One region of the Aquitalea aquatilis genome, then DNA from elsewhere that is predicted to be linked to it. Evidence: predicted binding sites of a transcription regulator. Region 1 holds the regulator's gene; each other region holds the start of a gene.

Evidence for each region. Region 1 encodes sigma-54, which starts transcription at its own class of promoters, with help from an activator protein. Its sites were predicted from a motif close to CTGGCACGCTTCATGCTT; they were not measured.
Region 2: a site for sigma-54 is predicted at 1,995-2,012, ahead of FAZ30_RS15780 (acyl-CoA dehydrogenase family protein). Genes of this name have one in related genera too.
Region 3: a site for sigma-54 is predicted at 1,854-1,871, ahead of FAZ30_RS19150 (circularly permuted type 2 ATP-grasp protein). Genes of this name have one in related genera too.

What each region holds. Positions count from the first base shown of each region.
Region 1 is NZ_CP039731.1:2,005,185-2,009,392, forward strand. It holds gene hprK (HPr(Ser) kinase/phosphatase) at 1-37, opposite strand, end outside; gene ptsN (PTS IIA-like nitrogen regulatory protein PtsN) at 30-494, opposite strand; gene hpf (ribosome hibernation-promoting factor, HPF/YfiA family) at 616-939, opposite strand; gene FAZ30_RS09405 (RNA polymerase factor sigma-54) at 1,009-2,439, opposite strand; gene lptB (LPS export ABC transporter ATP-binding protein) at 2,443-3,174, opposite strand; gene lptA (lipopolysaccharide transport periplasmic protein LptA) at 3,171-3,728, opposite strand; gene lptC (LPS export ABC transporter periplasmic protein LptC) at 3,718-4,208, opposite strand, start outside.
Region 2 is NZ_CP039731.1:3,370,759-3,374,966, forward strand. It holds gene ribB (3,4-dihydroxy-2-butanone-4-phosphate synthase) at 1-672, opposite strand, end outside; gene FAZ30_RS15780 (acyl-CoA dehydrogenase family protein) at 681-1,862, opposite strand; gene FAZ30_RS15785 (acyl-CoA dehydrogenase family protein) at 2,278-3,486, shown strand; gene FAZ30_RS15790 (sigma-54 interaction domain-containing protein) at 3,441-4,208, shown strand, end outside.
Region 3 is NZ_CP039731.1:4,119,621-4,123,828, reverse strand. It holds gene FAZ30_RS19155 (alpha-E domain-containing protein) at 1-379, opposite strand, end outside; gene FAZ30_RS19150 (circularly permuted type 2 ATP-grasp protein) at 373-1,818, opposite strand; gene FAZ30_RS19145 (roadblock/LC7 domain-containing protein) at 2,186-2,548, opposite strand; gene FAZ30_RS19140 (roadblock/LC7 domain-containing protein) at 2,598-3,230, opposite strand; gene FAZ30_RS19135 (GTP-binding protein) at 3,233-3,775, opposite strand; gene FAZ30_RS19130 (hypothetical protein) at 3,794-4,208, opposite strand, start outside.

The DNA of each region.
Region 1 (4,208 bases):
TGTCCTGATACAGCCGGCGCACGGTGATGCTAGGCATTATTGGTATTCCATGCAGTGAGCAACTGGTAGAGCTCGGCGCGGTTGGTGGCAGTCAGCAATTGTTCGCGCAGCTGTTTGCTGGAGAAGAGCTGGGCCAGTTCCGACAGTACCTGCAGGTGCAGGTCGGTGGCTTGTTCCGGTACCAGCAGTACAAACAGGCTTTGCACCGGCTTGCCATCCGGCGCATCGAAGGGGATGGGGTTCTTCAGCCGAATGAAGATGCCGGCGGCTTCCTTCAGACCACGGGCACGGCCATGCGGAATGGCGACTCCCTGGCCCAGTCCGGTGGAGCCGAGCTTTTCCCGGGCAAACAGGCAGTCGAAAATTTCACTGCGCGCAATGCCGTGGGTGTTTTCGATAAGGAGGCCCACCTGCTCGAAGACGCGCTTCTTGCTGGCGACATCCAGGTCCGGGAGGATGTGATCCTGTGTCAGGATTTTGCCGATCAGGCTCATAGGAATGTGTGCACGCGGCTACAAAAACTGGCCAATTCTACGTTGCCTTCATCAAAATGAAAAAGGCTCCGTGCAAATAAAAACGGGAACCCGCTGGGTTCCCGCATCGTCGGTCAGGTGATTACAGGGTGGCTTCCGGTTGAACCTGCGGAGTCACGCGGTGTTCGCTCTGTTTTTCCTTGTGCTTGAGTACCTGTCGATCCAGCTTGTCCATCAGCGAGTCGATGGCAGCGTACATATCGGAGTCGGTGGCTTCTACGTGGATGTCCTTGCCGGAGAGGTGAACGTTGACTTCTGCCTTTTGCACCAGCTTGTCTACCGACAGTGTGACGGTAACGTCGATAACGTGATCGACATGGCGGGTGATACGTTCCAGCTTGCTTTCCAGAAATTCGCGGAGGGCCGGGGTTACTTCGAGGTGGAGACCGGTTACTTTGAGGTTCATACCCTAACTCCTTCTTGTGTTGACTGCCCGGTCGGGTCGGCCGGGCAAGCGGATATTCTTCAAGGCGTCCTACAATGCCTTGCGCAGGTTGACCGGTGGAATCTGCATAGCTTCACGATACTTCGCAACGGTACGTCTTGCAACCTGCATGCCCTGTTTACCCAATTCGTCGGCAATGGCGCTGTCAGAAAGTGGCTTGGCCGTATTTTCGCCGTCTATCATGCGGCGGATATGGGCCTTGATGGCAGTGGCCGAGCATTCGCCGCCACTGTCGGTTTCCAGGGAACTGCCGAAGAAATATTTCAGCTCGAACAAGCCGCGCGGGCAGAGCAGGTATTTCTGGGTAGTCACCCGGGAAACGGTTGATTCATGCAGTCCCAGCTCGTCTGCGATATCGCGCAGGATGAGCGGACGCATGGCCACTTCTCCGTGTTCAAAGAACGCTTGCTGCCTTTCCACTATAGCTTCCGACACTTTCAGGATAGTGTCAAATCGCTGCTGGATGTTCTTGACCAGCCATTTTGCTTCCTGCAGGCGGCCGGAAAGCTCGCCTGCACCGGCACGGTTTTCCGACAGCATCTGGGCATACAGCTGGTTGACCCGCAGCCGGGGTACGGCACCGTTGTTGAGTTCGGCCACCCAGCGGCCGCGGCGTTTGCGCACGGTGACATCGGGGATGACGTAGTGCACGTCCTCGCCACCGAAACCGGCTGCCGGATGGGGGGTCAGCCGGGCGATCAGTTGCTGGGCCTGGCGGATGGCGGCGTCGTCGACGCCGAGTAGGCGTTTGAGCCGGGTATAGTCGCGATTGCCCAGCAAACCGAGGTGTTCTGCCACGATCTTGCGCGCCAGGGCATGGCCGTTTTCCTGCGGTGGCAGACGGTCCAGCTGCAGGCAGAGCGATTCGGCCAGCGAGCGCGCGGCGATGCCGGCCGGATCGAACTGCTGCAACAGGCGCAGGCCGACCATCAGTTCGTCGGCTTCCAGCTCCAGTTCCAGCGGCAAATGACTGGCCAGTTCTTCCAGATCGACGCTGAGAAAGCCGTTGTCGTCCAGTTCTTCGATCAGCAATTGCACGATGGCCTGATCGCGGGTGGGGAGCGTCAGTTCGCCCAGCTGGGCCAGCAGATGTTCGCGCAGGCTGACCGGGCAGGGGACGTTGAGCATGGGGTCGAACTCGTCGTCGCCGTCGTTGCGGCGGCTGCCGCTGCCCCAGTCGGTGAGTTCGCCGCTGCTGTCGTCACGCGGGTTGCTGTCGCTGTCATTGCTGTCGGAGGCGGGCGTGCTCTCTTCTCCGGCCGCCGGCGTGTCGCTGGTACTGGTGCTGCCTTCTTGTGTCGGGGTGTCGTCGCCGCGTTCCAGCATGGGGTTGTCCAGCAGGAAGCGCTCGACTTCGGTTTGCAGGTCGAGGGTGGACAGCTGCAGCAGCTTGATCGACTGCTGCAGTTGCGGGGTAAGCGTGAGTTGCTGTGAAACCCTGAGCTGTAGTGACTGTTTCATGGCTTACAGGTGGAAGTGTTCGCCAAGGTAGACCTGGCGCACTTTCTCGTTGTTGACCAGTTCTTCCGGTTCGCCGGAGGCCAGTACCGAGCCGTCGCTGATGATGTAGGCGCGGTCACAGATGCGCAGGGTTTCCCGTACGTTGTGGTCGGTAATCAGTACGCCGATGCCACGTTGTTGCAGGAAGGTGATGATTTTCTGGATGTCGATCACGGCAATCGGGTCGACGCCGGCAAAAGGCTCGTCCAGCAGGATGAAGCGCGGGCGGGTGGCCAGTACGCGGGCGATTTCCACCCGGCGTCTTTCGCCGCCGGACAGCGACAGGGCATTGCTTTCGCGCAGGTGGGCGATATTGAGGTCGTCCAGCAGCAGGCTGAGTTCCTTTTCCAGCTTGTCACCTTTGTAGCCGGCGATTTCCAGTACGGCGGTGATGTTTTCCTCCACCGTCATCTTGCGGAAAATCGAGGCTTCCTGCGGCAGGTAACCAAGGCCAAGGCGGGCGCGCTGGTGGATGGGCAGGTGGGTGATGCTGCTGCCATCCAGGGTGATTTCACCTTCATCGGCGCCGATCAGGCCGACAATCATGTAAAAACTGGTGGTTTTGCCCGCGCCGTTGGGGCCGAGCAGGCCGACCACTTCGCCGCTCTGGATCTGCAGGGCGACATCCTTGACGACGGTACGTTTCTTGAAGCGCTTTTTCAGCCGCTCGACTTTCAGAATGCTGGGGCCGCTCATGGTGCGTTTCCGTCGGGTTTCTTGGCGGCAGGGGCGGTGGTGTCCCTGGGCTTGGGCTGGATGATGGCGGTGACGCGGCCGCCATTGCTGCTGGCGCCGCTGCTGACTTCATACAGCTCGGTTTCGGTGTTGTAGGTGATGACGTTGCCGATGACCAGATCGTTGCCGCGCTTGACGCGGGCATTGCCGGTGAGGACGGCGACATGGCTGACCGTGTTGTAGTCCAGTTGGTTGGCCTGGCCTTCAATCCATTCGTTTTTTCCATCCATTTTCTGGCGGAACAGTACCTGACGCCCGGTGGCCTGCATGGTCTGGTTGCCCTGCTTGTCCTGGGTGACGGTGGCGCGGTCGGCGTTCAGTTTCAACGTGCCTTGCACGATGATGACATTGCCCTGCCAGACGGTAACGCCCTTGAGCTGGTCGAGATTGCCGCGATCTGCACTGATTTCAATGGGTTTGTCGCGGTCGGCCTTTTCGGCGTGTGCACTGTGGCCCGCGCACAGGGAAAGCGCCAGCAAGGCCAGGCGGGCGTAAGTGCGGCATTTATTTTTCATAGGTGACCTTTGCATTGGACAGCAGCTGCAATTGGCCGGTCTGCTGTTCATAGATGAAGCCGACGGCACTGCCGCTCGACTTGCCGTGATAGAAGTGGGTCAGCGTGGCGGCCTGCGCGATGTGGCGCACGGTATCGATACGCATATTGCTGCTGACCACGCGGGTTTCCGGCTGGTCTGCACTGGCCGGCTGGATCAGCGTGACTTTCTTGTCAAACAGCGCCTGTCTGGTCTTGCTGTTATAGCGCCCGCTTTCGCCAATGGCGTGGTAGGCGAGCACACCGTTCTTGTAGCTTTGCAGGTCTGGCGTTTCGAAATAGGACTCGGTGCGGTCAGGGTACTGCCACATGCGGCTGGCAATCATTTTTTCCTGCAGCATGCCCTTGGGGTCGTAGCGGGTAGCGACGACAGCATCAACCACGACTTCCGGCTTGTTGGGGTCGAGTTCGCGCTTGCTGGGCTCCCAGCGCGATACGGTAT
Region 2 (4,208 bases), 1.4 Mb from region 1:
CACACCCAAAGGCGAACTGGCTTCCAGCGCCGCCATCTCGGTACGTTCGCGGTAGGCAATCAGGTCGGCAATGGTGATGATGGGCAGGCCGTGCTGGCGGGCAAACCGTAGCAGGTCCGGGCGGCGCGCCATGCTGCCATCGTCGTTGACGATTTCGCACAACACTCCGGCTGGAGCCAGGCCCGCCAGCCGCGACAGGTCCAGTGCGGCCTCGGTATGGCCGGGGCGCGCCAGCACGCCGCCCGGTGCATAGCGCAAGGGGAAGATATGACCGGGCCGGGCAAAATCACTGGCCGGAATGCGGCTGTCAGCCAATGCCCGCAGCGTGGCGGCGCGGTCGGCTGCGCTGATGCCGGTGCTGGTGCCATGCAGATAATCCACGGTGACAGTGAAGGCCGTGCGCTGCGATTCGTTATTGCTGCTCACCATCAGCGGCAGCTGCAGCTGATCCAGCCGCTCGCCAGTCAGTGCCACGCATACCACGCCACTGCTGTAACGCACCAGAAAGGCCATTTGCTGCGGGGTGATTTTTTCGGCGGCAATGATCAGGTCGCCTTCGTTTTCGCGGTCGGTATCGTCCACCACCACGGCAAAGCCACCGGCGGCAATGGCGGCAATGGCTTGTTCCACACTGTCAAAATCGTCTTCAACTGCTTGCAGGTTCTGGGTCATCTTGGGTCTCAGGAATAAAACGAGGGGGTTGGGTACTGGCCATTCAGTGCCCAGTCACCCAGCTCTTGCAGCTTGTAATCCAGCGGGTCGTGCAGGCTGTGCACGCGCAAATTGCGCCAGAAGCGGTCCAGCCGCAGGGCTGCACTGGTGGCGCGCGCGCCGGTTACATCGAAAATGCGGCTGGTGAGGTCCAGCCCGCTGCGGCTGGCATGCACCTTGGCGGCGGCAATCTGCACCGCCAGCTGACCGCGCCCGGCTTCGCTGAGCGCATCACCCTGCTGCCAAGCCTCATCCAGCTGCCGGGCGGCGTGGTCGCTCAGCAGGCGTGCACCCTCCAGGGCGGCGTGAAATTCGCCATAGTGCAGCAGGGTGTAGGGGTCTTTGTTGGCGCGATCAGCCAGCGAGGCCGGCCACAGCCGGCGCTGCTCCAGCGTGTAGCGGCGGGCCTCGGCCAGCGCGCCCTCGGCAATGCCCAGATAGATATTGGTGAGAATCAGCTGGGCAATCAGCGGCCGCAGGCAGGCTCGTGGCGTGGACAGGGGGCCGGGCTGCAGCAGCAGCTCGCCCGCCTCCACCCGCACCTGTTCGAAACGGGCGGAGCCGCTGTCGGTCTGGCGCTGGCCGATATTGTCCCAATCCTGATGAATGGCAATGCCGGCACGGCGGGTGGGGATCACCGCAATCAGCAAGCCACCCTGTCCGCTGCGCAGTGCCGAGGCCAGCAGCATGTCCGAATCGGTAGCGCCGGAGCAGAAGCTCTTGTCGCCATGAAAGCGGAAGCTTGCACCATCCGGCGTGGCCAGGGTGCGGGTATCCAGCGGATTGAGCGCGTTACCCCAGAACCAGCGCTCGCGCACCGTTTGCTCGAACCAGGGCTGCCACTGCTCGGGCCGGCCAAACAGCTGGGCGGTGGCCAGCAACAGGTGCTGGAAGGCAAACACATGGGCCACCGAGCTATCCACCCGCGCCAGTTCGCGCACGATCTGCAGCGTGGTGCTCCAGCTCTCGCCCAGGCCGCCGAATTCACGCGGGATGATCAGGCCCAACAGGCCGCTGTCACGCAGCGCATCGCGCTCGGCCTTGGGCGTGCCGCCGGCCTGATCACGGGCCACGGCGCTGCGGGCAAAACGGCTGGCCAGTTCGCGGGCAATGGCCAGCGGGCTGTCCGGGCCAATCGGCTGGGTGCTCATGCGCCCTCCTTTGCCTGACGGACCCGCCCGTGCAGTGTGGCGAATGAAACATATTGCATACTGAATGAATGGCTGTGCATGTGATTACCTGAGGCTGAAATAAAACCTTTAGCGGTTTTGCCCGATATTCAATAGCACGTTGCATGCCAGCTGAATCAAGCTGGAAAAATATCATTTCTGCCGGAAATTGCTGCGCAGGCAGCAGATGGTTCACTCGACACTGCTGCCTGCGCAGCAGCCAATAAACACGGTGCTGCGCAGGCAGCACCATTCAGCCATTCACCATTAGCGCCTGAATTGGGCTAATTCAAATTCCAGATATATTCCTGACAAATCCTTGGTTTACATCGCGCCAATAACATAGCCAAATCTGTGCTGTTTTATTGGAAATAGCCGATCAATAAAGGATGTACGCTTGAATTTGCCCCAACACCTGCTGGCAGCACCGCAAACAGCCAGCACACCCGCCTCGGCCCTGCTGCTGGCGCAGCAACTGGCCAGTCAGTTTGCCGCTACCGCAGCAGAGCGCGACCATGCCGGCGGCACCCCCAAGGCCGAGCGCGATGCCATTCGCGCCAGCGGCCTGCTGGGCCTGTCCATTGCCCGCGAACTGGGCGGCATGGGTGCCAACTGGCAGGAGACCCTGCTGGTGGTGCGCGAGTTTGCCAAGGCCGATAGCTCGGTGGCCCATGTTTTTGCCTTTCACCACCTGATGCTGGCCACGGTGGAGCTGTTTGGCCGGCCGGAACAGTGGCGGCCCTGGCATGAAATCACCACCCGGCAAAACTGGTTCTGGGGTAATGCGCTCAATCCGCTGGACGAGCGCACCGTCAGCAAGCGCCTTGCCGGCTGGCACGAGTTTTCCGGCCAGAAAAGCTTTTGCTCCGGCGCGCTGGATTCACAAATGCTGGTGGTCTCTGCCCGTCGCCAGCCGGGCGGGCAGCTCGTGGTGGCGGCCATCCCCACCGGGCGCAGCGGTATCAGCGTGCAGCAGGACTGGAACAATATCGGCCAGCGCCAGACAGATAGCGGCAGCGTGCACTTTGAAAAGGTACGCATCGAAAACAATGAAATTCTCGACACACCCGGCCCGCTCACCACACCGCGCTCCTGCCTGCGGCCACTGCTGGCGCAGCTGATCCTCACCAATATCTATCTGGGCATTGCTGAAGGCGCTTTTGAAGAAGCCCGGCACTACACCCTGCACGAGGCCCGCCCCTGGCAGGCGGCACAGGTAGACCACACCCACGAAGACCCCTACATCCTGGGTCATTACGGCGAATTCTGGGTGGGGCTGGAAAGCGTGCGCGCCCTCACCGACCGTGCGGGCAGCCGGCTGGTGGACGCACTGGCCCGTGGCGAGGCGCTGAGCGAAAGCGAACGCGGCGAAGTGGCGATGAATATTGCGGCGGCCAAGGTGGCCGCCACCCGGATGGGGCTGAACCTGGCCTGTCAGATGTTCGAGGTAACCGGCGCGCGCGCCACCCATGCCGGACTGCGTCTGGACCGGCACTGGCGCAATCTGCGCACCCACACCTTGCACGATCCGGTTGATTACAAATTAAAGGAGTTAGGGGAATGGGCTTTGATTCGCAGCTATCCGACACCGACGTTTTATTCCTGAAACCCACATCGGCCCGGCGGGCCGAGCCAGCGGAAGGCCCGGCCATGCCCCTGATTACCCTGCCGAACCGGCAAAGCCTGACCACCTCCATCCGCGCCACGGCGCAGGTGTTTGAAGACCCGCAATCCACCGCCCTGCTGGCGCGCATTCAGCTGATCGCCCCCAGCGACGCCAATGTACTGATCATTGGCGAAACCGGCACCGGCAAGGAACTGATCGCCCGCCATGTGCATGCGCTGAGCCAGCGGGCAAATCAGCCCTTTGTCGCCGTCAATTGCGGCGCGTTTTCCGAATCGCTGGTGGAAAGTGAGCTGTTTGGCCATGAAAAAGGCGCATTTACCGGTGCCTTTGCCGCCAAGCCGGGCTGGTTCGAGGCCGCCAATGGCGGCACGGTGTTTCTGGATGAAATCGGCGACTTGCCGCTGAATATTCAGGTGAAGTTGCTGCGCATCCTGCAGGAGCGCGAGGTGGTGCGACTGGGCTCGCGCAAACCCATTCCCATCAATGTGCGGGTGATTGCCGCCACCAATGTGCGGCTGGAAGAAGCCGTCGCCGCCGGCCATTTCCGCGAGGATCTGTTCTACCGCCTGCGGGTGGCCCATCTGGCCCTGCCCACCCTGCGCGACCGCCCCGGCGACATCCTGCCGCTGGCCCGCCATTTTGTCGACGAATACCGCCAGCGCCTGGGCTATGGCGACATCAGCCTGCATGCCGAAGCCGAA
Region 3 (4,208 bases), 2.1 Mb from region 1:
TGCGGGTGTCCAGCCCGCGCCGTTGCCACTCGCGCATTTCCAGCCAGGTGCCGTTGACCTGTTCCCACATTTCCGAGGTGATCTTTACCCGCACAACGTGGGCGTTTTCGCGGGCGCTGCGCATGCAGTTGTAGATGCTGCCGGGGTTGTCGCCATCCAGCGCCAGATAGTGCAATACGGTCTGCGGGGTGGGGGTGCGGTGGCGCTGCAGAAAATTGGCGGTGCTGCCGGTGACATCCAGCGGCACCAGCAAGTCGTCCTGCGATGAGGCATGCAGCAGCGACATCTGCAGGCTGACATCCAGCAAGCGCGCGGTGTTCTCGGCGCGTTCCATATCACGTGCCATCCAGTACAGGCACCCTGCCATTCGGCTCAGCATGTGATGTCCTCCTTCAGAATCCAGGTGTCCTTGGTACCGCCGCCTTGGGATGAATTGACCACCAGCGAGCCTTCACGCAGGGCGACGCGGGTGAGGCCGCCGGCCACCAGCTGCACTTTCTTGCCGGACAGTACGAAGGGGCGCAGGTCGATGTGGCGCGGGGCAATGCCGGCCTCGACAAAAGTGGGGCAGGTCGACAGCGACAGCGTGGGCTGGGCGATGAAGTTGGCCGGGTCTTGCAGAATGCGCAGCCGGTAGGCGGCGATTTCCTCCTGCGTAGCTGCCGGGCCGACCAGCATGCCGTAGCCGCCGGCACCGTGGACTTCCTTCACCACCAGCTCGGGCAGGTGGTCCAGCACGTAGGCCAGATCTTCCGGCTTGCGCAGCTGCCAGGTGGGCACATTGTGCAGGATGGGTTCTTCGCCCAGATAAAAGCGGATCATGTCCGGCACATAGGGGTAGATGGACTTGTCGTCCGCCACGCCGGTCCCCACGGCATTGCACACGCTGACCCGGCCTTCACGATAGACCGACATCAGCCCCGGCACGCCCAGCATGGAACCGGCGTTGAAGGCCAGCGGGTCCAGATAGGCATCGTCCAGCCGGCGGTAGATCACATCCACCCGCTGCGGGCCGGAGGTGGTGCGCATGTAGACATGGCCGTTCTTGACGAACAGATCCTGCCCTTCCACCAGTTCCACCCCCATCTGGCTGGCGAGGAAGGCGTGTTCGAAATAGGCGCTGTTGTACTGGCCGGGGGTGAGCACCACCACGGTGGGGTTGTCCACCTCGGGCGGTGCCACGGCACGCAGGGTGTCCAGCAGCATATTGGGGTAGTGCTCGACCGGGGTGATGTCGTGGCTGGCGAACAGCTCGGGGAACAGCCGCATCATCATCTTGCGGTTTTCCAGCATGTAGCTGACGCCGGACGGGGTGCGCAGATTGTCTTCCAGCACGTAAAAGCCGCCATCGCTGTGGCGGATGATGTCCACCCCGGCGATGTGCGCGTACACCTGGCGCGGCAGGTCTATGCCCTGCATGGCCAGCTGGTAGCCGGCATTGGTGAGGATCTGCTCTGGCGGAATGATGCCGGCCTTGAGGATGTCCTGCTCGTGGTAGATGTCATGCAAAAAGCGGTTGAGTGCGGTGACGCGCTGGATGCAGCCGGCTTCCAGGGTTTTCCATTCGGCGGCGGAAATGATGCGTGGGATGGTGTCGAAAGGGATCAGCCGTTCGGCTCCGCTTTCGTCGCCGTAGACGGCAAAAGTGATGCCGACGCGGCGAAACAGGGTGTCGGCCTCGGCCTGCTTGTTGCGCAGCCAGTCGGGTGCTGCCTGGTTCAGCCAGCTGGCAAAATGCTGGTAGGACGGACGGACATCCTGTCCGGCAGCCAGCATCTCGTCGTAGTGGGTGTGATCTAGCGGTGTGATCTGGTGCATCGCGCATTCCCCCTTGGTGGCTTGTGCTGAACACTACGCAATAAGCATGCCCAGCCCGTGGCAACAGGCTGGCGGCGGACGGTGGCGCACGGCGGTGCAAGCGGGGACGGGCAGGAAGGAGGCGAGGTGGGGCTGTGCGCAGCAGTGTGCAGCACGCGGGCTCGGCCGCTTATTTTATAGGGATTGCTTAAGACAGGGTTGACGCACTACATAAACTGCCGCGTATGCACCGGATTGAACCGGGCCGGTCTCTGCTGGTGCGTGGCGGGCTTGAGAATGGTGCAGGCCGATTGGCCGCTAGCAGGGGGGCCGGGCAGGCGGCGCGTGAGAACCGCCTGCCGTGGTGCTGCTGCCGTGATGGCGGGGCTTACAGGATTTCGGCGATATTGCGCGCGGCGCGCTTGGCATCGAGGAAAATCAGCCCCAGCTTGGCTTCGCGGCGGGCAATCACGGTGAGTACGGCATCGCGGCCGGCATAGCTCATCAGGATGTAGCCGTTGTCGCCCTTCACCATCACCTGTTCCAGTTCGCCGCGTGCCAGTTCCTTGGCGGTGCGTTCGCCCAGCGACAGCATGGCTGCGGCCATGGCACCGACACGGTCTTCGTCCACATCCTGCGGCAGCAGGGCGGCCATGGTCAGGCCGTCGGATGAGATGATGGCCGACGCTTCGATATCGGCGGATGCACCGTTAAGGTCACTCAGGATGGACTTGAGCATCTGTTCACGCATGGTTTTCTCCAGTGGGTATTCTTGGCCCGCGCCGCGGGCTGCTTCTTGTTCAAGCGTAACGACGACTGAGTAGCTCGATCAGCGTCACGAAATGTTCGTCCTGCAGGCGTGGTGTGCCACCAATCACCAGCACGAAGGATTGCTGCCCGACATGCAGCGGGTAAAACCCCAGCTCGCTGTGGCCGGCCGGATTGCTGATGGCCCAGGCCAGGTTGCTGATGTTGAGGTTGTTTTTCAGCAGCAGGGCGTGGCGGCGGTTCAGCGAAATGATGTCGCCGGCCAGGGCGGCGATTTCCTCGGCCGACTCATGATGAAAGCCGGCGGTGGCGTAATACAGGCCGTTGTCGTCGGCCAGCAGGGCGCGCCCGTTGCCGGACAGCGCCGCCAGCAGCGAGGGCAGCTGGTTTTCCAGGTTGATGGCCAGCGGCGGGCGCGGCTGTTCGGTGCCGTGCACGAACTCCAGCCGCTGTAGCCGGTACAGGGTTTCCAGCCCTTTGCCCAGGTCGTTGCCACTCCATTCTTCCAGCAGGGCCTCGGTCAGCGGTACGGAATGGCCCAGCCGCAGGATCTGGGTCAGCAGAATGCGCGCGGCATCCTGCTCCGGACTGGACACGGCATAGTAGGCACCGGCGGGGCTGGCGATGGGGTAGAGCGTATCCTTGAGCGAAAGGTGGTCTGACATGATCAGCTTTCCAGCCCGGGGTCGATGGAGAACAGCAATGCCAGTACCAGCTTTTTCACGTCCTCGCGCGAGCGGGCATCGATTTCGAAAATGGGTGGCCGCATGTCGAATTTTTCCAGCAGGGCGGCATAGGTTTCAATGCTGGGGGTGGCGCGCAGATCGGTCTTGGTGACGCCGATCACCAGCGGTGCCGCCTTGAGCATGTCGCGGAAGGCATTGAGGAAAAACTGCAAATCCTTCACCGGATTGGCGCGGGTATTGTCCAGCAGCAGGATCAGGCCGATGCCGCCCTGGCTGAGGATGTCCCACATGAAGTCGAAGCGCTCTTGCCCCGGCGTGCCGTACAGGTGCACCTTGGTGCTCTCGTCCAGCATCAGTACGCCGTAGTCCAGCGCTACCGTGGTGGTGTCCTTGCGGTTCAGCGTCATGTCGGAGGCGCGGGCATCGGTGGTGACCGGTGCGATATCGCTGATGGCACCGATGGCGGTGGTTTTGCCGGCACCAACCGGGCCGGCGAAGATGATCTTGTTATCGTAAGCGCGCATGGGATTCCGTATTCCTGGTTACAGGCCAATGACCTTTTTCAGCAGGCGCGACAGCAATCTGCCGCTACTCTGTGCCGGCTTGGCCGGACTGGGGGCCGGTGCCGGGCTGCTGTTCTGCGGGCTGCTGGGGGCTGCCACCGTTTCCACCTTGCCGCCGGGGCGGACCGGCTCGGTGGAAATGACCGACAGCTGGGGGCTGCGGCTGGGCAGATCCAGAATGCCGATGCCGTAGGCAGCCGCCAGATAGTTGAACAGATCTTCCGGCGGTACTTTGAGCAGGCGGGTAATCAGTTTCAGATTGACCGGTGTGCGGGTCAGAAAAGCCGTGATGCGCATGGCCTCCGGAATGGGAGGCAGCCGCGTCAGATTGGGCCAGTAGCGCAGCCGGATCGGGGTGTCGGTGGCGATGCCGCGCATCAGCCGGCCTCGGCAA